Regions from separate parts of the Clostridium nitrophenolicum genome, predicted to be linked through region 3. Evidence: a T-box and tRNA genes for the amino acid it is inferred to sense, from the RefSeq annotation. Region 3 holds a T-box; the other regions hold tRNA genes.
The links. The T-box of region 3 lies ahead of ileS (isoleucine--tRNA ligase). A T-box ahead of a tRNA ligase gene usually reads a tRNA of that ligase, here a tRNA-Ile.

Region 1 (7,369 bases), 370 kb from region 3:
GGTCAAGCCCTCGACCTATTAGTATCAGTCAGCTGAACATGTTACCATGCTTACACCTCTGACCTATCAACCTTGTGTTCTTCAAGGGGTCTTACTAGCTTACGCTATGGGAAATCTAATCTTGAGGTGGGCTTCACGCTTAGATGCTTTCAGCGTTTATCCCGTCCCGACATAGCTACCCAGCTGTGCTCCTGGCGGAACAACTGGTGCACCAGAGGTCAGTCCATCCCGGTCCTCTCGTACTAAGGACAGCTCCTCTCAAATTTCCTACGCCCGCGACGGATAGGGACCGAACTGTCTCACGACGTTCTGAACCCAGCTCGCGTGCCGCTTTAATGGGCGAACAGCCCAACCCTTGGGACCTACTTCAGCCCCAGGATGCGACGAGCCGACATCGAGGTGCCAAACCTCCCCGTCGATGTGGACTCTTGGGGGAGATCAGCCTGTTATCCCCGAGGTAGCTTTTATCCGTTGAGCGATGGCCCTCCCACGAGGAACCACCGGATCACTAAGCCCGACTTTCGTCCCTGCTCCACTTGTATGTGTCGCAGTCAGGCTCCCTTCTGCCTTTGCACTCTACGAACGATTTCCAACCGTTCTGAGGGAACCTTTGGGCGCCTCCGTTACTTTTTAGGAGGCGACCGCCCCAGTCAAACTGCCCACCTAACAATGTCCCGTGACCAGATTCATGGCCGCCGGTTAGAATCCCAGTACTGTCAGGGTGGTATCCCAAGGATGACTCCACAAAGGCTGACGCCCTTGTTTCTCAGTCTCCCACCTATCCTGTACAGACAATACCGAAACTCAATGCTAAGCTACAGTAAAGCTCTACGGGGTCTTTCCGTCCAATCGCGGGTAGCAAGCATCTTCACTTGCACTACAATTTCGCCGGATTTGTTGTCGAGACAGTGCCCAAGTCATTACGCCATTCGTGCGGGTCGGAACTTACCCGACAAGGAATTTCGCTACCTTAGGACCGTTATAGTTACGGCCGCCGTTTACTGGGGCTTAAGTTCACACCTTCGCTTGCGCTAAGTGTTCCCCTTAACCTTCCAGCACCGGGCAGGCGTCAGCCCCTATACATCAGCTTTCGCTTTAGCAGAGACCTGTGTTTTTGCTAAACAGTTGCTTGGGCCTATTCTCTGCGACCTACTTGCGTAGGCACCCCTTATCGCTAACTTACGGGGTCAATTTGCCGAGTTCCTTGACAACAATTCTTCCGCTGGTCTTAGGATTCTCTCCTCACCTACCTGTGTCGGTTTGCGGTACGGGCACCAACTTCCTCCATAGAGACTTTTCTTGGCAGCGTGGAATCAGATACTTCGCCCATAAGGGCTCCCCATCACACCTCAACTAAGTTTAACGGATTTGCCTGTTAAACATGTCTAAGTGCTTAGACGCACATCCAATAGTGCGCACATCTTATCCTCCTGCGTCATCCCATTTGTAATAACGTCAGTTGGCGGTATCGGAATATCAACCGATTGTCCATCACCTACGCCTTTCGGCCTCGGCTTAGGTCCCGACTAACCCTGAGCGGACGAGCCTTCCTCAGGAAACCTTAGGTTTTCGACCAATAAGATTCTCACTTATTTCTCGCTACTTATGCCAGCATACTCACTCCTGTACAGTCCACCGCTCCTTTCGGTACGACTTCAATCCATACAGGAAGCTCCTCTACCGCTCTTTCGAGCCCATAGCTTCGGTGGTAAGTTTTAGCCCCGGACATCTTCGGCGCAGGATCTCTCGACTAGTGAGCTATTACGCACTCTTTGAATGAGTGGCTGCTTCTAAGCCAACATCCTAGTTGTCTTAGAAATCCCACATCCTTTTCCACTTAACTTACACTTTGGGACCTTAGCTGATGATCTGGGCTGTTTCCCTTTTGACCACGGATCTTATCATTCGTAGTCTGACTGCTGAGATTCAAGTATATGGCATTCGGAGTTTGATAGGGTTCAGTAACTGTTGTCAGCCCCTAGCCCATTCAGTGCTCTACCTCCATTACTCATTCTCAACGCTAGCCCTAAAGCTATTTCGAGGAGAACCAGCTATCTCCGAGTTCGATTGGAATTTCTCCGCTATCCACAGCTCATCCCATGGTTTTTCAACACCAACGTGGTTCGGTCCTCCACGGAATTTTACTTCCGCTTCAACCTGTCCATGGATAGGTCACCCGGTTTCGGGTCTACGACATGCAACTTATTGCCCTATTCAGACTCGGTTTCCCTTCGGCTGCGCACCTTAAGTGCTTAACCTTGCTACATATCGTAACTCGCTGGCTCGTTCTACAAAAAGCACGTCATCGCACGTAAAAGTGCTTTGACCGGTTGTGGACACACGGTTTCAGGTTCTATTTCACTCCCCTCCCGGGGTTCTTTTCACCTTTCCCTCACGGTACTGCTTCACTATCGGTCACCAGTTAGTATTTAGCCTTGGGAGGTGGTCCTCCCTGCTTCCCACAAGGTTTCACGTGTCTCGTGGTACTCTGGAGCAGATCTAGAGTCTTCTCTTTTCACTTACAGGGCTGTTACCTTCTACGGCGGAGCCTTCCAGCTCTCTTCAATTAAGATACCTCTCCGTTTATGATCTGTCCTCAACCCCAGGAACAAGTTCCTGGTTTGGGCTCTTTCCCTTTCGCTCGCCGCTACTTAGGAAATCGATTTTTCTTTCTCTTCCTCCGGGTACTTAGATGTTTCAGTTCCCCGGGTATATCCCTATAAACCTATGAATTCAGTTTACAGTACACTACGTTAGTAGTGTGGGTTGCCCCATTCGGAAATCTTCGGATCACAGGCTATTTGCGCCTACCCGAAGCTTATCGCAGCTTATCACGTCCTTCTTCGACTACTGGTGCCAAGGCATTCACCATGCGCCCTTTGTAGCTTGACCATCTAAATTAATATTACCTTCGCATTACTGCGTCAGCTTCCTTCATTGCGGTGCTCATTTACCTTAAAGTAAACTCTGCTCCTCATTCAGTCGCTTCCTTGTTCTGCTCGCTACTATTAATTTATATTAATTCTTAAATCTACAAAGGTTACTTACTTATATAATAAGTAGTTTTACCTTCAGCTTTACTTTTATTTAATATCACTGTGCAATTTTCAAAGAACAATTGGTGGGCTTAAATGGACTCGAACCATCGACCTCACGCTTATCAGGCGTGCGCTCTAACCAGCTGAGCTATAAGCCCGTATGGTGGAGATAAAGGGATTCGAACCCTTGACCCCCTGCGTGCAAGGCAGGTGCTCTCCCAGCTGAGCTATACCCCCATATTTAAGAAACATTTAGTCTCTCAAAATTAAACAGAGTGTAAACAAACCTTCAAGATAGAATTACCTATCTTGTCGACTCCTTAGAAAGGAGGTGATCCAGCCGCAGGTTCTCCTACGGCTACCTTGTTACGACTTCACCCCAATCACTAACCCCACCTTCGGCCGCGTCTTCCTTACGGTTAGACTACGGACTTCGGGTGTTGCCAGCTCTCATGGTGTGACGGGCGGTGTGTACAAGGCCCGGGAACGTATTCACCGCGACATGCTGATTCGCGATTACTAGCAACTCCAGCTTCATGTAGGCGAGTTTCAGCCTACAATCCGAACTGAGGGTAATTTTATAGTTTTGCTCCACATCACTGTATTGCTTCTCTTTGTATTACCCATTGTAGCACGTGTGTAGCCCTAGACATAAGGGGCATGATGATTTGACGTCATCCCCACCTTCCTCCCGGTTAACCCGGGCAGTCTCACTAGAGTGCTCAACTTAATGGTAGCAACTAATGATAAGGGTTGCGCTCGTTGCAGGACTTAACCTAACATCTCACGACACGAGCTGACGACAACCATGCACCACCTGTCTTCCTGCCCCGAAGGGCTTCCTCCATTACGAGTAATTCAGGAGATGTCAAGTCTAGGTAAGGTTCTTCGCGTTGCTTCGAATTAAACCACATGCTCCGCTGCTTGTGCGGGCCCCCGTCAATTCCTTTGAGTTTTAATCTTGCGATCGTACTTCCCAGGCGGAGTACTTATTGTGTTAACTGCGGCACAGAAGGGGTCGATACCTCCTACACCTAGTACTCATCGTTTACGGCGTGGACTACCAGGGTATCTAATCCTGTTTGCTACCCACGCTTTCATGCCTCAGCGTCAGTTACGGTCCAGAGAGTCGCCTTCGCCACTGGTGTTCTTCCTAATCTCTACGCATTTCACCGCTACACTAGGAATTCCACTCTCCTCTCCCGCACTCTAGACTTCCAGTTTGAAATGCAGCACCCAAGTTAAGCCCGGGTATTTCACATCTCACTTAAAAATCCGCCTACGCATCCTTTACGCCCAGTAAATCCGGACAACGCTCGCCACCTACGTATTACCGCGGCTGCTGGCACGTAGTTAGCCGTGGCTTCCTCCTTTGGTACCGTCATTATCGTCCCAAAAGACAGAGCTTTACAACCCGAAGGCCTTCATCACTCACGCGGCGTTGCTGCATCAGGCTTTCGCCCATTGTGCAATATTCCCCACTGCTGCCTCCCGTAGGAGTCTGGACCGTGTCTCAGTTCCAATGTGGCCGATCACCCTCTCAGGTCGGCTACGCATCGTCGCCTTGGTGAGCCTTTACCTCACCAACTAGCTAATGCGCCGCGGGTCCATCTCAAAGCGGATTGCTCCTTTAATTAGTTCTCCATGCGGAAAACTAATGTTATGCGGTATTAATCTCCCTTTCGGGAGGCTATCCCCCTCTTTGAGGCAGGTTACCCACGTGTTACTCACCCGTCCGCCGCTAATCCACCCCGAAGGGCTTCATCGCTCGACTTGCATGTGTTAGGCACGCCGCCAGCGTTCGTCCTGAGCCAGGATCAAACTCTCAATTTAAAAGTTTGAATGCTCATTACTGTTGTTTTTGACTACTAACAAGTAGTTCAAAAGAATTGCTGGTTTAGTTTACTTAATAAAAGTTTAAATAACTTTTAACCTCTGTTTAATTTTCAAAGACCAAATATTTTGGTTTTATTAGAATATCATACAACTTAATTCTTGTCAACATTTTTCTTTTGTTGATTTCATTAAGTTTTTATCATCTCTCGACGACATGTGTTATTCTATCACAAAACATTGCTTATGAATCTAATATACTCTTATTTATCCGACTTTATCTTTTTTATTCTAATCATATCTACTATTTTTTTGATTTTTCATATACTGATACACTAGGATAAGTTTGCTCTTAAATCTTGTAAAGCCTTACTTAGCTAATTTTATTATTCTGTCAACGAACTCTTTATCTATTTTATAAATTTTAGATCACTTCATTTTTTCCTACATCTATATAGCATCTTAAAATTAATCTATGCACTACTCTATATATATTTATCTTCACCCCTGCTCTATAGAAACACAATTTTTCATTCACTTGTAGACAAACAACTTTGTCTAAATTAGAACTCTATGTAAGTGACTATCACTAAATCAGCACTCTGTGTAAGCGACCATATCAAAATCACAGATTTTTTATGTCTGCTTAAATGTACAGAAGGAATGCAGCTATGAATACAGATAATAAGTAGACTAATTTCCTGATTAGCTTATCCGTAGTACTCTCCCCTAATTTAGAAAGTAATAAAATTTAATCCCATGATAATCTACTGAAACTACTACATGTAAGTTAAGCTTCGAATTTATTTATCTATATAGAAGTAATTTGTTTACTAAACAAAAATATATTTATTAACAATTTATTTTTGTTAAAATCTGTTACATAACTTTTATCCAACTGTTTCACTCTACAAAAGTTAATCATTTAACAATGTTATCTTTACTGTTTCATATAATTTTATTATATTTTTATGCATATTGTTATATTTAGATAACGTTTACACTAATTTTTAACAAAAATATTGATAAAAATTTCTCAAAGTATGATTGACATTTAACAAACAATGATACATAATAGTATTATAAATCACAAGAGTGGTAAACAAAAACAGTAAATACTAACTTACTTAACGATAATTTAGAGTATTAAAAACTCTTTAGTGTGTTCATTAATAAAAACTGAGAAAGAGGTGCTAATCAATGAAAGTAACAAATATTGACGAATTAATGAAAAAATTAGAAGAGGTAAAAGCTGCTCAGAAAAAGTTTTCTACCTACACACAAGAACAGGTTGATGAAATTTTCAGACAAGCAGCAATGGCAGCAAATAACGCAAGAATAAAGCTTGCTAAAATGGCTGTAGAAGAATCTGGAATGGGAATTGTAGAAGACAAGGTTATTAAAAACCACTTTGCTTCAGAATATATATACAATAAATATAAAGATGATAAGACTTGTGGAGTTATAGAAGAAGATGCGTCCTTCGGTATAAAGAAAGTTGCAGAACCAATAGGAGTAATTGCTGCTGTTGTTCCAACAACTAATCCAACATCAACTGCTATTTTTAAAGCACTAATAGCTTTAAAAACTAGAAATGCTATAATCTTCTCCCCTCACCCAAGAGCAAAAAATTCAACTATAGCTGCAGCTAAAATAATTCTAGATGCAGCAGTTGCAGCTGGTGCTCCAGAAGGAATCGTTGCATGGATAGATGAACCATCAGTTGAACTTTCTCAGGTTGTTATGAGCCAAGCAGACATAACTCTTGCAACAGGTGGTCCAGGAATGGTTAAGGCTGCTTACTCATCAGGTAAACCAGCAATCGGTGTTGGTGCAGGTAATACACCAGCTATAATCGATGAAACTGCTCATATAAAAATGGCTGTAAACTCAATACTTCTTTCAAAGACTTTCGACAATGGTGTTATCTGTGCTTCTGAACAATCAGTAATAGCTCTAGACTCAGTATATAATGAAGTAAGAAAAGAGTTTGCAGAAAGAGGAGCTTACATCCTCAAAAAAGATGAAATAGATAAAGTTAGAAATACAATATTAATAAATGGTTCTTTAAACGCTAAAATAGTAGGTCAGTCAGCTTACAAAATAGCTGAAATGGCTGGAGTAAAAGTTCCTGAGACTGCAAAAGTTCTTATTGGAGAAGTAGAATCAGTTGAGCTTGAAGAAGCATTCTCACATGAAAAACTATCCCCTGTTCTTGCTTTATATAGAGCAAAGGACTTTGATGAAGCACTTGCTAAAGCTGAAAGACTTGTTGAGTTAGGCGGATTTGGTCATACATCAGTATTATACGCTGATACTATGACTGCAAAAGACAAAGTAGAAAAATTCGGCGCTGCTATGAAGACTGGAAGAACAATAATAAACATGCCTTCAGCGCAAGGTGCTATAGGAGATTTATATAACTTTAAATTAGCTCCTTCTCTAACATTAGGTTGTGGATCATGGGGTGGAAATTCTGTATCAGAAAACGTTGGTCC
Region 2 (7,369 bases), 300 kb from region 3:
CGCCCATAAGGGCTCCCCATCACACCTCAACTAAGTTTAACGGATTTGCCTGTTAAACATGTCTAAGTGCTTAGACGCACATCCAATAGTGCGCACATCTTATCCTCCTGCGTCATCCCATTTGTAATAACGTCAGTTGGCGGTATCGGAATATCAACCGATTGTCCATCACCTACGCCTTTCGGCCTCGGCTTAGGTCCCGACTAACCCTGAGCGGACGAGCCTTCCTCAGGAAACCTTAGGTTTTCGACCAATAAGATTCTCACTTATTTCTCGCTACTTATGCCAGCATACTCACTCCTGTACAGTCCACCGCTCCTTTCGGTACGACTTCAATCCATACAGGAAGCTCCTCTACCGCTCTTTCGAGCCCATAGCTTCGGTGGTAAGTTTTAGCCCCGGACATCTTCGGCGCAGGATCTCTCGACTAGTGAGCTATTACGCACTCTTTGAATGAGTGGCTGCTTCTAAGCCAACATCCTAGTTGTCTTAGAAATCCCACATCCTTTTCCACTTAACTTACACTTTGGGACCTTAGCTGATGATCTGGGCTGTTTCCCTTTTGACCACGGATCTTATCATTCGTAGTCTGACTGCTGAGATTCAAGTATATGGCATTCGGAGTTTGATAGGGTTCAGTAACTGTTGTCAGCCCCTAGCCCATTCAGTGCTCTACCTCCATTACTCATTCTCAACGCTAGCCCTAAAGCTATTTCGAGGAGAACCAGCTATCTCCGAGTTCGATTGGAATTTCTCCGCTATCCACAGCTCATCCCATGGTTTTTCAACACCAACGTGGTTCGGTCCTCCACGGAATTTTACTTCCGCTTCAACCTGTCCATGGATAGGTCACCCGGTTTCGGGTCTACGACATGCAACTTATTGCCCTATTCAGACTCGGTTTCCCTTCGGCTGCGCACCTTAAGTGCTTAACCTTGCTACATATCGTAACTCGCTGGCTCGTTCTACAAAAAGCACGTCATCGCACGTAAAAGTGCTTTGACCGGTTGTGGACACACGGTTTCAGGTTCTATTTCACTCCCCTCCCGGGGTTCTTTTCACCTTTCCCTCACGGTACTGCTTCACTATCGGTCACCAGTTAGTATTTAGCCTTGGGAGGTGGTCCTCCCTGCTTCCCACAAGGTTTCACGTGTCTCGTGGTACTCTGGAGCAGATCTCGTTGCTATTCTTTTCACTTACAGGGCTGTTACCTTCTACGGCGGAGCCTTCCAGCTCTCTTCAATTAAGAAATCACAACTTTTATGATCTGTCCTCAACCCCAGGAACAAGTTCCTGGTTTGGGCTCTTTCCCTTTCGCTCGCCGCTACTTAGGAAATCGATTTTTCTTTCTCTTCCTCCGGGTACTTAGATGTTTCAGTTCCCCGGGTATATCCCTATAAACCTATGAATTCAGTTTACAGTACACTACGTTAGTAGTGTGGGTTGCCCCATTCGGAAATCTTCGGATCACAGGCTATTTGCGCCTACCCGAAGCTTATCGCAGCTTATCACGTCCTTCTTCGACTACTGGTGCCAAGGCATTCACCATGCGCCCTTTGTAGCTTGACCATTCATCCGAAAATTGGTTTCTATCAATTTTCTTTGCTTAGTTATAAATCTACAAAGGTATTTGTATACCTTCAGCTTTACTTTTATTAATATCACTGTGCAATTTTCAAAGAACAATTGGTGGGCTTAAATGGACTCGAACCATCGACCTCACGCTTATCAGGCGTGCGCTCTAACCAGCTGAGCTATAAGCCCTTATAAGAGTTATTATCTCATTGATAATCCCTCAAGATTAAACAGAGTGTAAACAAACCTTCAAAGTAGAATTACCTACTTTGTCGACTCCTTAGAAAGGAGGTGATCCAGCCGCAGGTTCTCCTACGGCTACCTTGTTACGACTTCACCCCAATCACTAACCCCACCTTCGGCCGCGTCTTCCTTACGGTTAGACTACGGACTTCGGGTGTTGCCAGCTCTCATGGTGTGACGGGCGGTGTGTACAAGGCCCGGGAACGTATTCACCGCGACATGCTGATTCGCGATTACTAGCAACTCCAGCTTCATGTAGGCGAGTTTCAGCCTACAATCCGAACTGAGGGTAATTTTATAGTTTTGCTCCACATCACTGTATCGCTTCTCTTTGTATTACCCATTGTAGCACGTGTGTAGCCCTAGACATAAGGGGCATGATGATTTGACGTCATCCCCACCTTCCTCCCGGTTAACCCGGGCAGTCTCACTAGAGTGCTCAACTTAATGGTAGCAACTAATGATAAGGGTTGCGCTCGTTGCAGGACTTAACCTAACATCTCACGACACGAGCTGACGACAACCATGCACCACCTGTCTTCCTGCCCCGAAGGGCTTCCTCCATTACGAGTAATTCAGGAGATGTCAAGTCTAGGTAAGGTTCTTCGCGTTGCTTCGAATTAAACCACATGCTCCGCTGCTTGTGCGGGCCCCCGTCAATTCCTTTGAGTTTTAATCTTGCGATCGTACTTCCCAGGCGGAGTACTTATTGTGTTAACTGCGGCACAGAAGGGGTCGATACCTCCTACACCTAGTACTCATCGTTTACGGCGTGGACTACCAGGGTATCTAATCCTGTTTGCTACCCACGCTTTCATGCCTCAGCGTCAGTTACGGTCCAGAGAGTCGCCTTCGCCACTGGTGTTCTTCCTAATCTCTACGCATTTCACCGCTACACTAGGAATTCCACTCTCCTCTCCCGCACTCTAGACTTCCAGTTTGAAATGCAGCACCCAAGTTAAGCCCGGGTATTTCACATCTCACTTAAAAATCCGCCTACGCATCCTTTACGCCCAGTAAATCCGGACAACGCTCGCCACCTACGTATTACCGCGGCTGCTGGCACGTAGTTAGCCGTGGCTTCCTCCTTTGGTACCGTCATTATCGTCCCAAAAGACAGAGCTTTACAACCCGAAGGCCTTCATCACTCACGCGGCGTTGCTGCATCAGGCTTTCGCCCATTGTGCAATATTCCCCACTGCTGCCTCCCGTAGGAGTCTGGACCGTGTCTCAGTTCCAATGTGGCCGATCACCCTCTCAGGTCGGCTACGCATCGTCGCCTTGGTGAGCCTTTACCTCACCAACTAGCTAATGCGCCGCGGGTCCATCTCAAAGCGGATTACTCCTTTAATTAGTTCTCCATGCGAAAAACTAATGTTATGCGGTATTAATCTCCCTTTCGGGAGGCTATCCCCCTCTTTGAGGCAGGTTACCCACGTGTTACTCACCCGTCCGCCGCTAATCCACCCCGAAGGGTTTCATCGCTCGACTTGCATGTGTTAGGCACGCCGCCAGCGTTCGTCCTGAGCCAGGATCAAACTCTCAATTTAAAAGTTTGAATGCTCATTACTGTTGTTTTTGACTACTAACAAGTAGTTCAAAAGAATTGCTGGTTTAGTTTACTTAATAAAAATCATCTTGATTTTTAACCTCTGTTTAATTTTCAAGGATCATGTCGTTCTCTTAACGACCTTTTAAAGTTTATCATAAGCTAGGAGCCTTGTCAATACTTTTTTTATTATTAATACTTGTATTGTTGTCTCTCAGCGACTTTTACATAATATCACGATAAGTAGTTCTATGTCAATAACATTTTTCAAAAAACTATATTTCATAAGATGGTTTCTTTATACAAATCTATACATACAAAATATACAACTAATATAATGCTTATGCAATTTAAATATGACAATCATATATTTACTTATTTACTATATAGATATACTCTTAATAAATATACTTCCTACCTATATTTATAGAAAAATAAATGTACGTTAATTTAACTGATAGCATTAAATACATAAAAAAAAGAGTGATAAACATCACTCTTTTTTATGGTGGAGATAAAGAGATTCGAACTCTTGACCCTCTGCGTGCAAGGCAGATGCTCTCCCAACTGAGCTATACCCCCATAAATGGTGGACCTTCAGGGACTCGAACCCCGGACCAACCGGTTATGAGCCGGTTGCTCTAACCAACTGAGCTAAAGATCCATATCTGACCTGGCGACGACCTACTCTTCCACAGGGTCTCCCCTGCAGTACCATCGGCACTATGAAGCTTAACCGTCGTGTTCGGAATGGGAACGGGTGTTACCTTCACGTCATAATCACCAGATATTACTCATCACAGTTTTATATTATACTGGATTCGCTTAGGTTTGTCAACACTTTTTTAGTGTTTATCAAACTTTTTTGAGAACATTGAGTAATTTACACATTTGTTCTCTGAAAATTGCACAGTGAATGTATTTGGTCAAGCCCTCGACCTATTAGTATCAGTCAGCTGAACATGTTACCATGCTTACACCTCTGACCTATCAACCTTGTGTTCTTCAAGGGGTCTTACTAGCTTACGCTATGGGAAATCTAATCTTGAGGTGGGCTTCACGCTTAGATGCTTTCAGCGTTTATCCCGTCCCGACATAGCTACCCAGCTGTGCTCCTGGCGGAACAACTGGTGCACCAGAGGTCAGTCCATCCCGGTCCTCTCGTACTAAGGACAGCTCCTCTCAAATTTCCTACGCCCGCGACGGATAGGGACCGAACTGTCTCACGACGTTCTGAACCCAGCTCGCGTGCCGCTTTAATGGGCGAACAGCCCAACCCTTGGGACCTACTTCAGCCCCAGGATGCGACGAGCCGACATCGAGGTGCCAAACCTCCCCGTCGATGTGGACTCTTGGGGGAGATCAGCCTGTTATCCCCGAGGTAGCTTTTATCCGTTGAGCGATGGCCCTCCCACGAGGAACCACCGGATCACTAAGCCCGACTTTCGTCCCTGCTCCACTTGTATGTGTCGCAGTCAGGCTCCCTTCTGCCTTTGCACTCTACGAACGATTTCCAACCGTTCTGAGGGAACCTTTGGGCGCCTCCGTTACTTTTTAGGAGGCGACCGCCCCAGTCAAACTGCCCACCTAACAATGTCCCGTGACCAGATTCATGGCCGCCGGTTAGAATCCCAGTACTGTCAGGGTGGTATCCCAAGGATGACTCCACAAAGGCTGACGCCCTTGTTTCTCAGTCTCCCACCTATCCTGTACAGACAATACCGAAACTCAATGCTAAGCTACAGTAAAGCTCTACGGGGTCTTTCCGTCCAATCGCGGGTAGCAAGCATCTTCACTTGCACTACAATTTCGCCGGATTTGTTGTCGAGACAGTGCCCAAGTCATTACGCCATTCGTGCGGGTCGGAACTTACCCGACAAGGAATTTCGCTACCTTAGGACCGTTATAGTTACGGCCGCCGTTTACTGGGGCTTAAGTTCACACCTTCGCTTGCGCTAAGTGTTCCCCTTAACCTTCCAGCACCGGGCAGGCGTCAGCCCCTATACATCAGCTTTCGCTTTAGCAGAGACCTGTGTTTTTGCTAAACAGTTGCTTGGGCCTATTCTCTGCGACCTACTTGCGTAGGCACCCCTTATCGCTAACTTACGGGGTCAATTTGCCGAGTTCCTTGACAACAATTCTTCCGCTGGTCTTAGGATTCTCTCCTCACCTACCTGTGTCGGTTTGCGGTACGGGCACCAACTTCCTCCATAGAGACTTTTCTTGGCAGCGTGGAATCAGATACTTCGCCCATAAGGGCTCCCCATCACACCTCAACTAAGTTTAACGGATTTGCCTGTTAAACATGTCTAAGTGCTTAGACGCACATCCAATAGTGCGCACATCTTATCCTCCTGCGTCATCCCATTTGTAATAACGTCAGTTGGCGGTATCGGAATATCAACCGATTGTCCATCACCTACGCCTTTCGGCCTCGGCTTAGGTCCCGACTAACCCTGAGCGGACGAGCCTTCCTCAGGAAACCTTAGGTTTTCGACCAATAAGATTCTCACTTATTTCTCGCTACTTATGCCAGCATACTCACTCCTGTACAGTCCACCGCTCCTTTCGGTACGACTTCAATCCATACAGGAAGCTCCTCTACCGCTCTTTCGAGCCCATAGCTTCGGTGGTAAGTTTTAGCCCCGGACATCTTCGGCGCAGGATCTCTCGACTAGTGAGCTATTACGCACTCTTTGAATGAGTGGCTGCTTCTAAGCCAACATCCTAGTTGTCTTAGAAATCCCACATCCTTTTCCACTTAACTTACACTTTGGGACCTTAGCTGATGATCTGGGCTGTTTCCCTTTTGACCACGGATCTTATCATTCGTAGTCTGACTGCTGAGATTCAAGTATATGGCATTCGGAGTTTGATAGGGTTCAGTAACTGTTGTCAGCCCCTAGCCCATTCAGTGCTCTACCTCCATTACTCATTCTCAACGCTAGCCCTAAAGCTATTTCGAGGAGAACCAGCTATCTCCGAGTTCGATTGGAATTTCTCCGCTATCCACAGCTCATCCCATGGTTTTTCAACACCAACGTGGTTCGGTCCTCCACGGAATTTTACTTCCGCTTCAACCTGTCCATGGATAGGTCACCCGGTTTCGGGTCTACGACATGCAACTTATTGCCCTATTCAGACTCGGTTTCCCTTCGGCTGCGCACCTTAAGTGCTTAACCTTGCTACATATCGTAACTCGCTGGCTCGTTCTACAAAAAGCACGTCATCGCACGTAAAAGTGCTTTGACCGGTTGTGGACACACGGTTTCAGGTTCTATTTCACTCCCCTCCCGGGGTTCTTTTCACCTTTCCCTCACGGTACTGCTTCACTATCGGTCACCAGTTAGTATTTAGCCTTGGGAGGTGGTCCTCCCTGCTTCCCACAAGGTTTCACGTGTCTCGTGGTACTCTGGAGCAGATCTCGTTGCTATTCTTTTCACTTACAGGGCTGTTACCTTCTACGGCGGAGCCTTCCAGCTCTCTTCAATTAAGAAATTACAACTTTTATGATCTGTCCGCAACCCCAGGAACAAGTTCCTGGTTTGGGCTCTTTCCCTTTCGCTCGCCGCTACTTAGGAAATCGATTTTTCTTTCTCTTCCTCCGGGTACTTAGATGTTTCAGTTCCCCGGGTATATCCCTATAAACCTATGAATTCAGTTTACAGTACACTACGTTAGTAGTGTGGGTTGCCCCATTCGGAAATCTTCGGATCACAGGCTATTTGCGCCTACCCGAAGCTTATCGCAGCTTATCACGTCCTTCTTCGACTACTGGTGCCAAGGCATTCACCATGCGCCCTTTGTAGCTTGACCATTCATCCGAAAATTGGTTTCTATCAATTTTCTTTGCTTAGTTATAAATCTACAAAGGTTACTTACTTATATAATAAGTAGTTTTACCTTCAGCTTTACTTTTATTTAATATCACTGTGCAATTTTCAAAGAACAATTGGAGGTTTATTTTATCATGTTGATTATTTAAAATCAACCGGTAAATAA
Region 3 (7,369 bases):
GCTATAGTAGTATCAGCAATTATTCCATGGAATATAGCTCTATTATTGCCTATGGTAAACTTAAATGCTGATAACAGTTGTATTCCATATTTATTTTACTTATATCTACTACCTCTGATTAACCTAGTAATCATAAAAATTAAAAATAAAGTTCTTGAGCAAGCTTAGTTTTCTGTAAATTTTTATGTAAATTACCCATATGTCTTATATGGTAAAAAATTGAAATGAAATTTAATTTAATATGAAAGTATATTTGATTTTTTGTATAAAATTTGGTTAATTTATATTATAATAGTATTTAGTGAATATTATATAATGATATTCAAATATATGGTAAATAATGATGATTTTTAGTAAATGTGGGGTGGTCACTTGAAAAGTAAAAGGAGATATGCTGTCTTAATCTCAATGTTATTACTTATATTTAGTTTTTTGATAAAAGCAAATGTTGTACATGCTGATGGTGTCTATGACGACAAAGGAACTAAAGCAAATATAGAACTAGATAAGTCATGGACAATAAGGTTTAATCAAAAACTAGATAAAAATACAATTGATAGCTCTCTTATAGTAGTAACGGATGAAAGTGGACAGCAGATACCAGTTGATCTGAAGCTGGGGAGTGATGAGAGTTCTATCATAGTATCACCTAAAGGTCAATACACCTATGGCAAAAACTATGATTTAGTTATTAAGGATGGTATAAAGGGTATAAATAAAGGTAATTTAGCAAAACCAGCTAAAATGAAATTTTCCACTAAGAGCAGTACGGCAAACAATGATCAAAAGCTTACCGTTTGCATTGATGCAGGACACGGTGGAAACGATTCAGGAAATGTAAGTTTGTCAGGAATAAAAGAAAAGGATGTAGACTTATCTGTAGCTCTAAAAGTAGGGAAGATTCTTCAGGATAATGGTGTAAATGTAATATATACAAGACAAAGTGACAGCATTACATGGAGCAAAGATAATGATTTAAAACCTCGTTTTGATATAGCTAACAATGCTAAAGCAGATTTCTTTGTAAGTATACATTGCAATTCATTTCCTAGCAACCCATCAGCAAATGGAGTAGAAACATATTATACTGATTCTGATGCTATAGGGCAGAAGTTGGCTCAAGCTATTCAAGATGGATTGGTAAAGAATACTGGACTTACTAATAGAGGAATAAAAGTTGGACTTGCACAACATGAAATATTAAGAGGAACTTCAGGGAATGCAGTAATGGTGCAGTTAGGATTTATGAGTAATCAACAAGAAGGAGACTTGCTTGGAACTTCAGATTTTCAAGATAAAAGTGCATCAGCTATAGCTAATGGAATAATTAAATCTCTTGATTTAAAGAAACAAGATAATGTGAAAATAAGTTCAATAGCAGATACTCCTGCTAGTGTAGCTGTTGGAAGTAGTTATACGCTTCCGTTGGCTGTAACTGCTACTATGAGCGATGGAAGTACTAAAAAGGTTAATGTAATATGGGATTCAAAAAATGTAGATACATCTCAAGAAGGTACATTTACATATAAAGGTACTGTAGCTGGATATAGTGGGAGCGTAAGTCTTATATTGACTGTTTTCTCAAAACCAGATACATCAAATAATAACGTAGTATGTATTGATCCGGGGCATGGAATAGGTAAAGATACAGGTGCAACAGGTATAGGCGGGTTACAAGAAGATGATGTTACATTATCTGTAGGCTTAAAAGTAGGAAAAATACTTGAAGATAGAGGTGTAAAGGTAGTATATACAAGAACAGAAGATCAAAGATCAGTACCTATGAGTGTTACAGAAAGTCTTCAAAAACGTTGTGATATATCTAATAATGCAAATGCAAAGTATTTCGTATCTATACATTGCAATTCCTTTGAAGTTGAGAGTGCAAATGGTACAGAAACTCTAAGAAATGAATCAAATTCAGAATCCGAAAGGTTAGCCACAGCTATACAAAAGAACATAATTAGTGGAGTAGGTACTTATAATAGAGGTCTTAAAGACGGAAACTGGCTTTATGTTGTAAACAATACAAATTCGCCAGCAGTACTTACAGAACTAGGATTTTTAACAAATCCTAATGATGCTGAAAAATTAGCAAGTGATTCTTACAGACAAAAGTATGCTGAGGCTATAGCTAATGGAATTTTAGAATGTTTAGGAAAATAGGCAAAATTCATATCAAATTTTTATATAAATAAATTGACAATGAAAAAACCTTATACTATAATAAAAACAAATTAAAAACATAATGTAAATTATAAGATTAAAAAATGTTGAGCAGGAAAAGTATTTAAATCTATGTTACTTACAGAGAGTGGAGAATGGTGAAAATCCACAGGAAAGATTTAAAGAAAATCACCTGGGAGTTAAGCAGCTGAATAAGATTAAATCTTTAGTAAGTTTCTTCGTAATTCTGCGTTAAAGAATAGAGTATGTCTGTGCTTGAATTATTGTTACCCATAGGTGGTATAGCGAATTTAACTTCGTCCTATTTTGGATGAAGTTTTTTTATTTATAAAATGGTTACTTTTAGTATAAAACTAGAAAATTAGTTAAAAATTACAATATGAATAGAAAGGGGCTTAGATTATGTACAAAAAAATTGATAACTCCAGAAGTTTCGTGCAAATGGAGAAAGATGTAATGAAACTATGGGAAGAAAGAGACGTAATAAAGAAAAGCTTTGATTCAAATAAGGATGGAGAATATTTTACTTTCTATGATGGACCACCTACAGCAAACGGAAAACCACATGTAGGACATATTCTTACAAGGGTTATGAAAGATATAATTCCAAGATATAAAGTTATGAGAGGATATAAAGTTTTAAGAAAAGCTGGATGGGATACACATGGATTACCAGTTGAATTAGAAATAGAAAAGAAACTTGGGATTTCAGGAAAACCTCAAATAGAGGAATATGGCGTGGAAAAATTCGTTAAAGAATGTAAAGAAAGCGTATTTACTTATGTAAGCAAATGGGAAGAGATGACAAAACAAATAGGTTTTTGGGTTGACATGGAAAATCCATATGTAACATATCATGATAACTATATTGAGTCAGTATGGTGGGCTTTAAAACAAATGTGGGATAAAGACTTACTTTATAAAGGACATAAGGTAATTCCTTACTGTTCAAGATGTGGAACAGCTTTATCATCACACGAAGTTGCTCAAGGATATAAAGATGTTAAAGAAGCTACAGCATTTGTTAAATTTAAGGTTAAAGGTGAAGAAAATAAATATATACTAGCGTGGACAACAACACCTTGGACATTGCCTTCAAACATGGCTTTAACTATAAATAAGGCTTATACCTATGTTGAAGTTTTAAATAACGGAGAAACTTACATTGTTGCAAAAGACTTAGCTTCAAAGGTTATAGAAGGAGATTACGAAATTGTAAAAGAATTTAAAGGTGAAGAATTATTAGGAACGGAATACGAGCAATTATTCAAGTTCGAAACTCCACAAGAAAAAGCTTTCTTTGTAATTCATGGTGATTTTGTAACTTTATCAGATGGTACAGGAATAGTTCACACTGCACCAGCTTATGGTGAAGATGACAACCTAGTATGTAAAAAGCATAATATACCATTAATAAATCTTGTTGATGCAGAAGGTAAATTTGTAGAGTCAGTAAAGCCTTGGGCTGGAATGTTTGTTAAAAAAGCAGATCCTAAGATCCTAGAATATATGAAAGAAAACAATATGCTTTATAAATCAGAGAAATTTACTCACTCATATCCACATTGTTGGAGATGTAATACTCCACTTCTGTACTATCCAAAGGATAGCTGGTTTGTAAGAATGACATCATTAAGAGATAAACTTCTTGAAAATAATAATAAAATTAATTGGTATCCAGATAACATAAGAACAGGAAGATTTGGTAAGTTCTTAGAAAATGTTATCGATTGGGGTATTTCAAGAGATAGATACTGGGGTACACCGCTTCCAATTTGGGAATGTGAATGTGGTCACAGAGAATGTATAGGAAGTAAAGAAGAGTTAAAAGAAAAATCTGTTGGTAATGTTGAAAATGTAGAACTTCATAAGCCATTTATAGATAATGTTAAGCTAAAATGTCCACATTGCGGAAAAGAAATGACTAGAACTGCAGAAGTTATAGATTGCTGGTTTGACTCAGGTTCAATGCCTTTTGCACAACATCACTATCCATTTGAAAATAAAGAAGTATTTGAAAAGAACTTCCCAGGTCAATTTATATCAGAAGCGGTTGACCAAACAAGAGGTTGGTTCTATACATTACTTGCTGTATCAACAGCTATATTTGATACAAATCCATTTGAAAACTGTATTGTATTAGGACACGTTTTAGATAAACATGGATTAAAGATGTCAAAGTCAAAAGGAAATGTTGTTGACCCATTTGAAGTTTTAGAAGCTCAAGGAGCAGATGCTACAAGATGGCATTTCTATACTGCAAGTGCACCTTGGTTACCAACAAGATTCTCAGTTGATGATGTTGGAGAAACTCAAAGAAAGTTCCTAGGAACACTATGGAATGTATACTCATTCTATGTTTTATATGCAAAGTTAGATAACTTTAATCCATTAGATTACAATGATTTTGTAAGTGGAAATGTAATGGATAAATGGATTATGTCAAGATTGAATTCTTTAATTAAAGAAACAGAAAACTATCTAGATGGATATAAGATAACAGAAGCTGCTAAGAATATAGCAGAGTTTGTAGATGAATTATCTAACTGGTATGTAAGAAGAAATAGAGCTAGATTCTGGAGTGAGGAATTAACAGATGATAAGGTAGGTGCATATGTAACTTTATATAGAGTGTTAAATACCTTAAGTTTAATAGCAGCTCCATTTGTACCATTTATGACAGAAGAAATTTATCAAAACCTAGTTGTAGGTCTTGATTCATCAGCTCCAGAAAGTCTTCATTTATGTAACTGGCCACAATACAATGAAGCTTTAGTTGATAAAGATTTAGAAGAAGACATGGAAGATGCTTATAGAATAGTTAAACTAGGAAGAAGTGCAAGAAACTCAGCTAACATAAAGAACAGACAGCCACTTTCAGAAATGCTTGTAAGTACTAAGTCACTTCCAGAATACTATGGAGATATAATAAAGGAAGAGCTTAATATAAAAGATGTTAAGTTTGGAGCGGATCTTTCAAAGTATGTTAATTTTGACATAAAACCAAATTTACCTGTGCTTGGTAAAACATATGGTAAGCTAATACCAGCTATAAGAAAAGAAATTTCATCAATGAATCAAATGGATTTAGCTCAAAGAATACTAGCTGGAGAAATTGTTTATATAACAATAGATGAAGAGGACATTGAGTTAACAAGTGAAAGCTTACTAGTAACAATGCAAGGATTAGAAGGATTTGCATTTGCAGGTGAAGGTGAAGTTGGTGTAGTATTAGATACTCATATTACAGAAGAATTAAAAGAAGAAGGAAATCTTAGAGAAATATTAAGCAAAGTACAAAATATGAGAAAAGAAAGTGGATTTGAAGTTGCTGATAAGATAAAACTATACGTTTCAGGAAATAAATCTCTTGAAGAAGTAGTTAAAAAGCATGAGGAAGAAATTAAAAAGGATACTCTTGCAGCGAAAGTTATTTATAATGCAGATGTAGAGTATAATAAATGCAAGATAAACGGAGAAGACTTTAATATATCAGTAGAAGTAGTTAAGTAATAATCCCCAAAAATGTGTATAAGATAATAGTATCTTATACACATTTTTAATATAAGACATCTTCAAAAAATAGCAAGTTAGTATGTTAAGTACATCTGATTTGTGATTTTTTAGGTGATTAAGCTATAATTAACACAAACTAACTTGTAATAAAAACGTTTTATAAGTATAATATTTAAAAGAAAATATATCGGGAGTTGATAAAATGGCAGCATCAATTAAGGATGTAGCAAAAGAAGCAGGCGTATCAATCGCTACAGTCTCAAGAGTACTAAATGATGTAGATGTGGTAAATGAAGAAACTAAAAAAAAGGTTTTAGAAGCTATAAATAAGTTAGGGTATAGACCAAATATAGTAGCTAGGAGTCTAAAGACTCAGAAAACAAGAACAATAGGTATAATAATACCAGATATATCAAGTCAGTTTTACCCTGAAATAGTGAGAGGGGCAGAAGATGTAGCTAATATATATAACTATAATATAATGCTATGTAATACAGATTTAGATCCAGAAAAAGAAATAGAGTATCTAAGAGTTTTAAAAGAAAAGATGGTAGATGGAGTTCTATATATGAGTACTTCCCTTGAACCGAATATTTTAGAACTTATAAACCAACTAGAACTTCCAATGGTTTTAGTTGAAACTACAAGTAGAGAAGGGGATATTCCAAGTGTAACTATAGATAATGAAAAAGCTGCTTTTGATGGCGTAGATTATCTAATTAGAAAGGGCAACAAAAGGATAGCTTATATAGGAACTCATGAAGATGCAGAGCATGCTAGTGCCTTAAGGTACATAGGATACAAGAAAGCTTTAGAGCAAAATAATATTGAATTGAATGAGAAAATTGTATATTTTGGAGGATTAAAGGCACAAGATGGATATGAAGGTATGAATAACATCCTTCAAAACGAAAGTTTAGATGCTGTATTTTGTGCTAGTGATGAGATCGCAATGGGAGCAATAAATGCATTGAGAGATAAAGATGTAAAAGTTCCTGAAGAAGTAGATGTTATAGGTTTTGATAATATTTACTCAGCTTCTGTTTTCTATCCAAAACTTACAACGATAGCTCAACCTATGTATGATATGGGTTCAGTAGGTATGAGAATGCTTATAAAAATTATAAATAAGCAGGAGCTAGAACTTAAAAATTATGTTTTAGATCATGAATTAGTAGAAAGAAACTCATGTAAAAAATAACAAAATATTTTATTTGAGAAGTATGATTTAACCGTAAGATTATTTGTGAAAATAATCTTACGGTTAATAATTGAGTAAACCTATAAGCAATTTGGAAAGTTATTGGTGTTTAATATAGATTTTAATATGCTAAAGTTAGGCACACTCAAACAAATGACAAGCCAGTATGACAGTATATTTTCATGTGTCTTAAGAAGGGAAGTTATATATGATAGAAAGTTTAATAAATGTAGTTATTTTAGTTCTAGATAAGTTAGGGTATTGGGGGATATTTTGGGGAATGGCATTAGAAAGTGCATGTATTCCAATACCAAGCGAAGCCATCCTTCCTTTTGGGGGTTATCTAAGTTATACCGGAAGACTAAATTTATTCTGGATGATAATGATGGGAACTTTAGGAGGTACTGTAGGATCAATTGGAGCATACTACTTAGGAAAATACGGTGGAAGGCCATTAGTTGAAAA
Region 4 (7,369 bases), 100 kb from region 3:
AATACTATTTTTACCACTAGCTCTTAAGTACATAGGCTCTACATATAGTAGCGAATTGTTTATAGGAACTATTATAGTATCTCCAAATTGTACTTGAGATCCACCTTTATTCCACAATGACAGCTCCTTTGATATAGTTGTATCTTGATTTAACATTTGTTTAAATAAATATGGACTATAGATAGTTTTTTGAGGAGGGAATTTATATAATATCATTTTACCATAATTATTTTTATCCATCCTTGCTCCAAATAGAGCAACCATATTGTCCTTATTTCTCATATTAAAATACTGGAGAAGTATCATTTCTTCTTCCTTTTCTCCTGGTAATTTCATTACTACATATGGAGCTTCCATACTATCCTTTTCTCCATCTACCTGTTTTTGATTTCTTGAAACTTCCCATAAATCTTCTCCATTGTAGAATACCCCAGGGTCTGTCATATGATATTTGCCAAGAACATTGCATTGAATCTTAAATAAATCTTCTGGGTACTTAAAATGTTGCTTCAAATCTTCTGACAACTTTGATGTATCTTTAAATAGCCCAGGAAATATTTTTGAATAGCTCATAGCAATAGGATCATTCTTGTCCACTAAATAAAAATCTGTAGTTCCATCTGCTGCACTTATTATAACCTTAACAGAGTTTCTTATATAATTTACATCATTATAAGGTTGTGAAAAAGGATATCTATCAGAAGTAGTATATGCATCTATTATCCAGTATAACTTACCACCACTTATTACTATATAAGGGTCCGAATCATAAGTTAAAAATGGAGCTATTTTCTTTACTCTATCTACAATATTTCTATTTATCAGTATTTTACTTTCACTTGTTATATCCCTTGATAAAAGAAAGTTTAAATCTTTTTTATTTGCAGCAAAGAGCATTTTATTTGCAAAATTCATCTTTATACCCGCTGCACCTTCATATTTATTTGTCTGGTTTTCTCCACCTTTGGGATAATCAAATTCACTTAATTTGGTATTAACAATTGCATAATCATTTGTCTTTTCTCCAAAATATATCCTTGGATTATCAAGCTTTATATCTGTTTTATTTTCTGGAGGTATATCCTTAATAACAAAGTCAGGTTGTCCTTCTGGTGTTACCGAATTTACTTTACTCATTACTACACCATAGCCATGAGTATATACCAAGTGTTTGTTCTGCCATGTATTTGGATCTATAGATTGAGTGTTAACTTCTCTTGGTGCAACAAAAACTTGACTAAAGTTACCATTGATATTGTATCTGTCTATATCTATACCATTGAATCCATAATAATATCTTATAATTTGAACTTGATTATAAAATTCTAGTGCTGGTTTAAAGGAATTTATTCTTATATTACTTATAGTATCTTTATTATTTTCTAAATCTTCCTTAGTTAAGTTATCTTTTACTTCAAAAGGTCTTGAATCTATTTTTTCTATATTAAAAGCCTTTCTTGTATAATCTATATTATACTTTATATAAGGCTGTTCTAATGTTTTTTCATTTGATTTAACAAGAAAGTTTTGTACTCCTACTGATATTGCTTGTTCGGCCACTGCTAGGGTTATTATTGTTGCTATAGATATAATAATTGGTTTTGGCTTAGATTTAAGTATACTATAAAACATAATGATAGCTGCAATAAGTGACACTACTATGATTATCTTATAAAATAGCAAGCTTATATGAACATCTGTGTAACTTGCTCCAAAGGCAACCCCTCTACTGCTATATACAAGTCCTAAAGCCTTTAATAAATACCCTATCGAAACAAATACCATTAGTAACGAAGATACAATAGCTAATTGTCTTCCTGCAAATCTTGTAAGTCCACTATTTAGAAAAGTTACTTTTGGAAAACCTCTTCTTATTCCTCTTGTTGAATATATTCTATCCTTTGCACTTAAGACAAAATAAGTTGCTATCGTGATTAATATTAGAAAAATTAGTAAAGATACAATAGCATTATATAAAGATTGTATTAGCGGAAGTTTAAAAACATAAAATGATACATCTAAATTGAAAATAGGATCCTTAAAGTTAAAGTTAATTGAATTACTAAATTGAAGTATCCTGTACCAGTATGTTACTGAAAATACATAAGAAATAAACAAAGAAAATATTAAATTAGCCGTAATAAATAACTTTTTTTCAATATTATTTTTATGGCTGTTTACCTCAACAACTTTCTTATACTTAATAATACTCAATCTTAAGCTTTTATAATAAAGCCATATTCCAATAAAGCTTATAGCAAAAATAGGAATCATTAATTTAGCAACTGCTATAAGTTTAGTAAAATAAACAGATAAATAACCTACCTCTTTGTACCACTCTAAATTTACTACAAAATTAACTATCCCGTCTAAAAATATTAAACACAGTATTATAATAAACACTGTAGTACCTAGGGCTATTCTCTTCCTCATATAAATCACCTCTTATTCATTTTTAGCATTTTTCCTAGTATAGAATATTTGGTTTCTATTGCTCCACAAGGACATAATTCTTGACAACAAAAACATCTAATACATTCTTTCATATCCCATGTGGGTTGAACTTTTCCTTTGTTATTTATCATCTTTATAACTCTTGGTTTTTCAGGACAAACCTCTTGACACCTTTTACAACTTATGCACTTTTCTGCTATAAGCGATGGATCTGGCGCTATTAGGTCTCTTAAAAAATTAGTTACTCCAGGGCTTATGAAGTAAAAATTTCCTCCTTTTCTACAAAGCTCAAAATCCTTTGATTTCATACTTTCAATATCTTCACCTAAAACTTGTATGTCTTTAGGAAGCACTGTTCCCCAATTATGATCATATGCTTCTTTAAGCACTGGTATATCTAACGGATTATCATAACCTATAAGGCTTACTGCCGTTGAGTCTACTGCCGTTAAACTTTTACCCATAATCATCGTATTCATTTTTTTAGGTTTTCCACTCTTAGGGCCATTTCCCTCCATGGCTACAATGCCATCAAGTATGGCAAAGCTTGTATTAACCAAAGAGTTAAGATCTAATAACATCTTACAAAAATTATTTGCTTTAGGCATCCTTGTATGCCAAGTCGCTTTTAATGTTCCCGGAATACATCCAAACTGATTCTTTACAGCTCCCGTAAAATAAGCCATAGCATGAGTTTTAAGCTTAGGAAGAGTTATGAGAACATCTGCTTCATAAGGTGCTTTTGCTACGGTCCATGATTTGCATAATATTGATTCATCAAGCTTTACATGAGTAGATTCCTTAAAATCTTCAAACTTTACATTATATTTTTCTGCTACTTTTAAAAGTCCTGATTTTTCTGCTGCTTTTTTTGCTTCTCCGAATCCAGGTGAATCCCCAAATGATATGTTACTTGAATAGTCCTTTATAATCTTTATAACAGCTTCAAATACATTAAAATTTGTAATTACAGGCGAACCAGCTTCCTCTATTGCTAACATATTAGGCTTTAATAAAACTTTGCTATTATATGGTATAAGTTCTCTCAAAAATTTATCTCCACCTAATAAATCAAATCCTTCTCTTAACTTTTCTTCTATAAGCTTAGTATTATATTCTTCACATCTTAATAGTACAACCTTTTCCATAGCACTTCTCCATTCTATGACTATTATAATTATTTAATCAGATACTAAATAGTTTTTAGCTTTTAATTCTTCAATTATATTTTGTATTATATCATTGTTTTCTGCTGCAATAGTATGAAGATGCACTCCGCCAGTTAGAATCAGAAGAGGTTCCGCCTTATATTCATCAATTCTTTTCACGAAATTTTCTATGTCATAAAATGTTTTAGCCATAATCATCCCTCTTATTTCACCATATAAAGGATGTTCAACTATAACGTCTTCTGCAACGCCTCCAAACTTAACTATTATTTTTAATTCCTCTTCAATGTTAGAGGCTATATGTGATACTGCAATTACTTTCTTTACCACACTCTTTTCTTCTTTATGTATTAAATATCCTTCTGGGGTAGCTATAATTTTTTTACCTTCTGCTCTTAAAATAGCAATATCTTTTACTATAACCTGCCTTGTTACCCCTAACTCTTCTGCTAATATATGTCCTTTTTGAGGATTATCACCTTTTCTTAATAATTCCTCTATATAGTTTCTTCTTTCTTTTGAATTCATATTTACCTCCATGTAGAACATATAAAGTTATCCTAATCTTTAGAATTACTAAATATAACCATATCTATATATTACCATTATTCAGATAAAAATAAAACAATATTTAATTTTATATAATTTTATTAATTTTTATCATCACATTCTCTCAGTATATTTAATTCCTTATTACCCTTTATTTCAAAGTTATGATGATTTTCAATCAAGTATAATAAGTTCTTATCATAACTATATTTCTCCAATATATTACAACCTAACTTACCATGATTGTAATAAACATTTACCTTTTCTATTTTGGATAACCTTTTTATACTTCCTTTTGTTATATTATCTGCCATAACTATTATCGACTTGTCTATGACACTTAGTTTTTTTATGGTTTTCCCTATATCATGCAATAACGCTGCCTTTATAAGCAATCTTGAATCTATATTTTGTTGTTTACAAGTATATTCTACATCATATGCAACTTTAATAGAGTGTTTTTGTTCTGATTTAGACAACTTGTAAAACAATTTTAATTCACTTTGATTTAAATGTTTATTTATAAATTCCTTATCCTTATCTTCAACTTTAGAACTTATAGACCAATAAAATTGCTTTACTCTATAGAAATTCATTGATATACACCTCTCAATCTGAACTCCTACTCCTATTATAGAATATTTTTTTTATTTTACAAAATAAAAAAAATACCTGTAACTTCTGTTACAGGTATTTTTATGGTGGAGATAAAGAGATTCGAACTCTTGACCCTCTGCGTGCAAGGCAGATGCTCTCCCAACTGAGCTATACCCCCATAAATGGTGGACCTTCAGGGACTCGAACCCCGGACCAACCGGTTATGAGCCGGTTGCTCTAACCAACTGAGCTAAAGATCCATATCTGACCTGGCGACGACCTACTCTTCCACAGGGTCTCCCCTGCAGTACCATCGGCACTATGAAGCTTAACCGTCGTGTTCGGAATGGGAACGGGTGTTACCTTCACGTCATAATCACCAGATATTACTCATCACAGTTTTATATTATACTGGATTCGCTTAGGTTTGTCAACACTTTTTTAGTGTTTATCAAACTTTTTTGAGAACATTGAGTAATTTACACATTTGTTCTCTGAAAATTGCACAGTGAATATATTTGGTCAAGCCCTCGACCTATTAGTATCAGTCAGCTGAACATGTTACCATGCTTACACCTCTGACCTATCAACCTTGTGTTCTTCAAGGGGTCTTACTAGCTTACGCTATGGGAAATCTAATCTTGAGGTGGGCTTCACGCTTAGATGCTTTCAGCGTTTATCCCGTCCCGACATAGCTACCCAGCTGTGCTCCTGGCGGAACAACTGGTGCACCAGAGGTCAGTCCATCCCGGTCCTCTCGTACTAAGGACAGCTCCTCTCAAATTTCCTACGCCCGCGACGGATAGGGACCGAACTGTCTCACGACGTTCTGAACCCAGCTCGCGTGCCGCTTTAATGGGCGAACAGCCCAACCCTTGGGACCTACTTCAGCCCCAGGATGCGACGAGCCGACATCGAGGTGCCAAACCTCCCCGTCGATGTGGACTCTTGGGGGAGATCAGCCTGTTATCCCCGAGGTAGCTTTTATCCGTTGAGCGATGGCCCTCCCACGAGGAACCACCGGATCACTAAGCCCGACTTTCGTCCCTGCTCCACTTGTATGTGTCGCAGTCAGGCTCCCTTCTGCCTTTGCACTCTACGAACGATTTCCAACCGTTCTGAGGGAACCTTTGGGCGCCTCCGTTACTTTTTAGGAGGCGACCGCCCCAGTCAAACTGCCCACCTAACAATGTCCCGTGACCAGATTCATGGCCGCCGGTTAGAATCCCAGTACTGTCAGGGTGGTATCCCAAGGATGACTCCACAAAGGCTGACGCCCTTGTTTCTCAGTCTCCCACCTATCCTGTACAGACAATACCGAAACTCAATGCTAAGCTACAGTAAAGCTCTACGGGGTCTTTCCGTCCAATCGCGGGTAGCAAGCATCTTCACTTGCACTACAATTTCGCCGGATTTGTTGTCGAGACAGTGCCCAAGTCATTACGCCATTCGTGCGGGTCGGAACTTACCCGACAAGGAATTTCGCTACCTTAGGACCGTTATAGTTACGGCCGCCGTTTACTGGGGCTTAAGTTCACACCTTCGCTTACGCTAAGTGTTCCCCTTAACCTTCCAGCACCGGGCAGGCGTCAGCCCCTATACATCAGCTTTCGCTTTAGCAGAGACCTGTGTTTTTGCTAAACAGTTGCTTGGGCCTATTCTCTGCGACCTACTTGCGTAGGCACCCCTTATCGCTAACTTACGGGGTCAATTTGCCGAGTTCCTTGACAACAATTCTTCCGCTGGTCTTAGGATTCTCTCCTCACCTACCTGTGTCGGTTTGCGGTACGGGCACCAACTTCCTCCATAGAGACTTTTCTTGGCAGCGTGGAATCAGATACTTCGCCCATAAGGGCTCCCCATCACACCTCAACTAAGTTTAACGGATTTGCCTGTTAAACATGTCTAAGTGCTTAGACGCACATCCAATAGTGCGCACATCTTATCCTCCTGCGTCATCCCATTTGTAATAACGTCAGTTGGCGGTATCGGAATATCAACCGATTGTCCATCACCTACGCCTTTCGGCCTCGGCTTAGGTCCCGACTAACCCTGAGCGGACGAGCCTTCCTCAGGAAACCTTAGGTTTTCGACCAATAAGATTCTCACTTATTTCTCGCTACTTATGCCAGCATACTCACTCCTGTACAGTCCACCGCTCCTTTCGGTACGACTTCAATCCATACAGGAAGCTCCTCTACCGCTCTTTCGAGCCCATAGCTTCGGTGGTAAGTTTTAGCCCCGGACATCTTCGGCGCAGGATCTCTCGACTAGTGAGCTATTACGCACTCTTTGAATGAGTGGCTGCTTCTAAGCCAACATCCTAGTTGTCTTAGAAATCCCACATCCTTTTCCACTTAACTTACACTTTGGGACCTTAGCTGATGATCTGGGCTGTTTCCCTTTTGACCACGGATCTTATCATTCGTAGTCTGACTGCTGAGATTCAAGTATATGGCATTCGGAGTTTGATAGGGTTCAGTAACTGTTGTCAGCCCCTAGCCCATTCAGTGCTCTACCTCCATTACTCATTCTCAACGCTAGCCCTAAAGCTATTTCGAGGAGAACCAGCTATCTCCGAGTTCGATTGGAATTTCTCC

Region 1: it encodes a tRNA-Ile, which carries the amino acid that the T-box ahead of ileS (isoleucine--tRNA ligase) is inferred to sense. The anticodon was not compared.
Region 2: it encodes a tRNA-Ile, which carries the amino acid that the T-box ahead of ileS (isoleucine--tRNA ligase) is inferred to sense. The anticodon was not compared.
Region 4: it encodes a tRNA-Ile, which carries the amino acid that the T-box ahead of ileS (isoleucine--tRNA ligase) is inferred to sense. The anticodon was not compared.

Annotation. Positions count from the first base shown of each region.
Region 1 is NZ_AP042469.1:329,994-337,362, reverse strand. Features, by position in the region: rRNA gene ACZ5N4_RS01555 (23S ribosomal RNA) at 1-2,892, opposite strand, end outside; tRNA gene ACZ5N4_RS01550 (tRNA-Ile) at 3,120-3,196, opposite strand; tRNA gene ACZ5N4_RS01545 (tRNA-Ala) at 3,200-3,275, opposite strand; rRNA gene ACZ5N4_RS01540 (16S ribosomal RNA) at 3,363-4,871, opposite strand; gene adhE (bifunctional acetaldehyde-CoA/alcohol dehydrogenase) at 6,072-7,369, shown strand, end outside.
Region 2 is NZ_AP042469.1:5,426,888-5,434,256, forward strand. Features, by position in the region: rRNA gene ACZ5N4_RS25750 (23S ribosomal RNA) at 1-1,569, opposite strand, end outside; tRNA gene ACZ5N4_RS25755 (tRNA-Ile) at 1,688-1,764, opposite strand; rRNA gene ACZ5N4_RS25760 (16S ribosomal RNA) at 1,860-3,368, opposite strand; tRNA gene ACZ5N4_RS25765 (tRNA-Ala) at 3,874-3,949, opposite strand; tRNA gene ACZ5N4_RS25770 (tRNA-Ile) at 3,955-4,031, opposite strand; rRNA gene rrf (5S ribosomal RNA) at 4,039-4,155, opposite strand; rRNA gene ACZ5N4_RS25780 (23S ribosomal RNA) at 4,290-7,183, opposite strand.
Region 3 is NZ_AP042469.1:5,725,426-5,732,794, forward strand. Features, by position in the region: gene ACZ5N4_RS27310 (Na+/H+ antiporter NhaC family protein) at 1-168, shown strand, start outside; gene ACZ5N4_RS27315 (N-acetylmuramoyl-L-alanine amidase) at 373-2,166, shown strand; T-box leader at 2,265-2,494, shown strand; gene ileS (isoleucine--tRNA ligase) at 2,590-5,700, shown strand; gene ACZ5N4_RS27325 (LacI family DNA-binding transcriptional regulator) at 5,906-6,904, shown strand; gene ACZ5N4_RS27330 (DedA family protein) at 7,113-7,369, shown strand, end outside.
Region 4 is NZ_AP042469.1:5,623,224-5,630,592, reverse strand. Features, by position in the region: gene ACZ5N4_RS26785 (UPF0182 family protein) at 1-2,433, opposite strand, end outside; gene ACZ5N4_RS26780 (DUF362 domain-containing protein) at 2,439-3,602, opposite strand; gene ACZ5N4_RS26775 (3H domain-containing protein) at 3,636-4,151, opposite strand; gene ACZ5N4_RS26770 (HDIG domain-containing metalloprotein) at 4,274-4,768, opposite strand; tRNA gene ACZ5N4_RS26765 (tRNA-Ala) at 4,872-4,947, opposite strand; tRNA gene ACZ5N4_RS26760 (tRNA-Ile) at 4,953-5,029, opposite strand; rRNA gene rrf (5S ribosomal RNA) at 5,037-5,153, opposite strand; rRNA gene ACZ5N4_RS26750 (23S ribosomal RNA) at 5,288-7,369, opposite strand, start outside.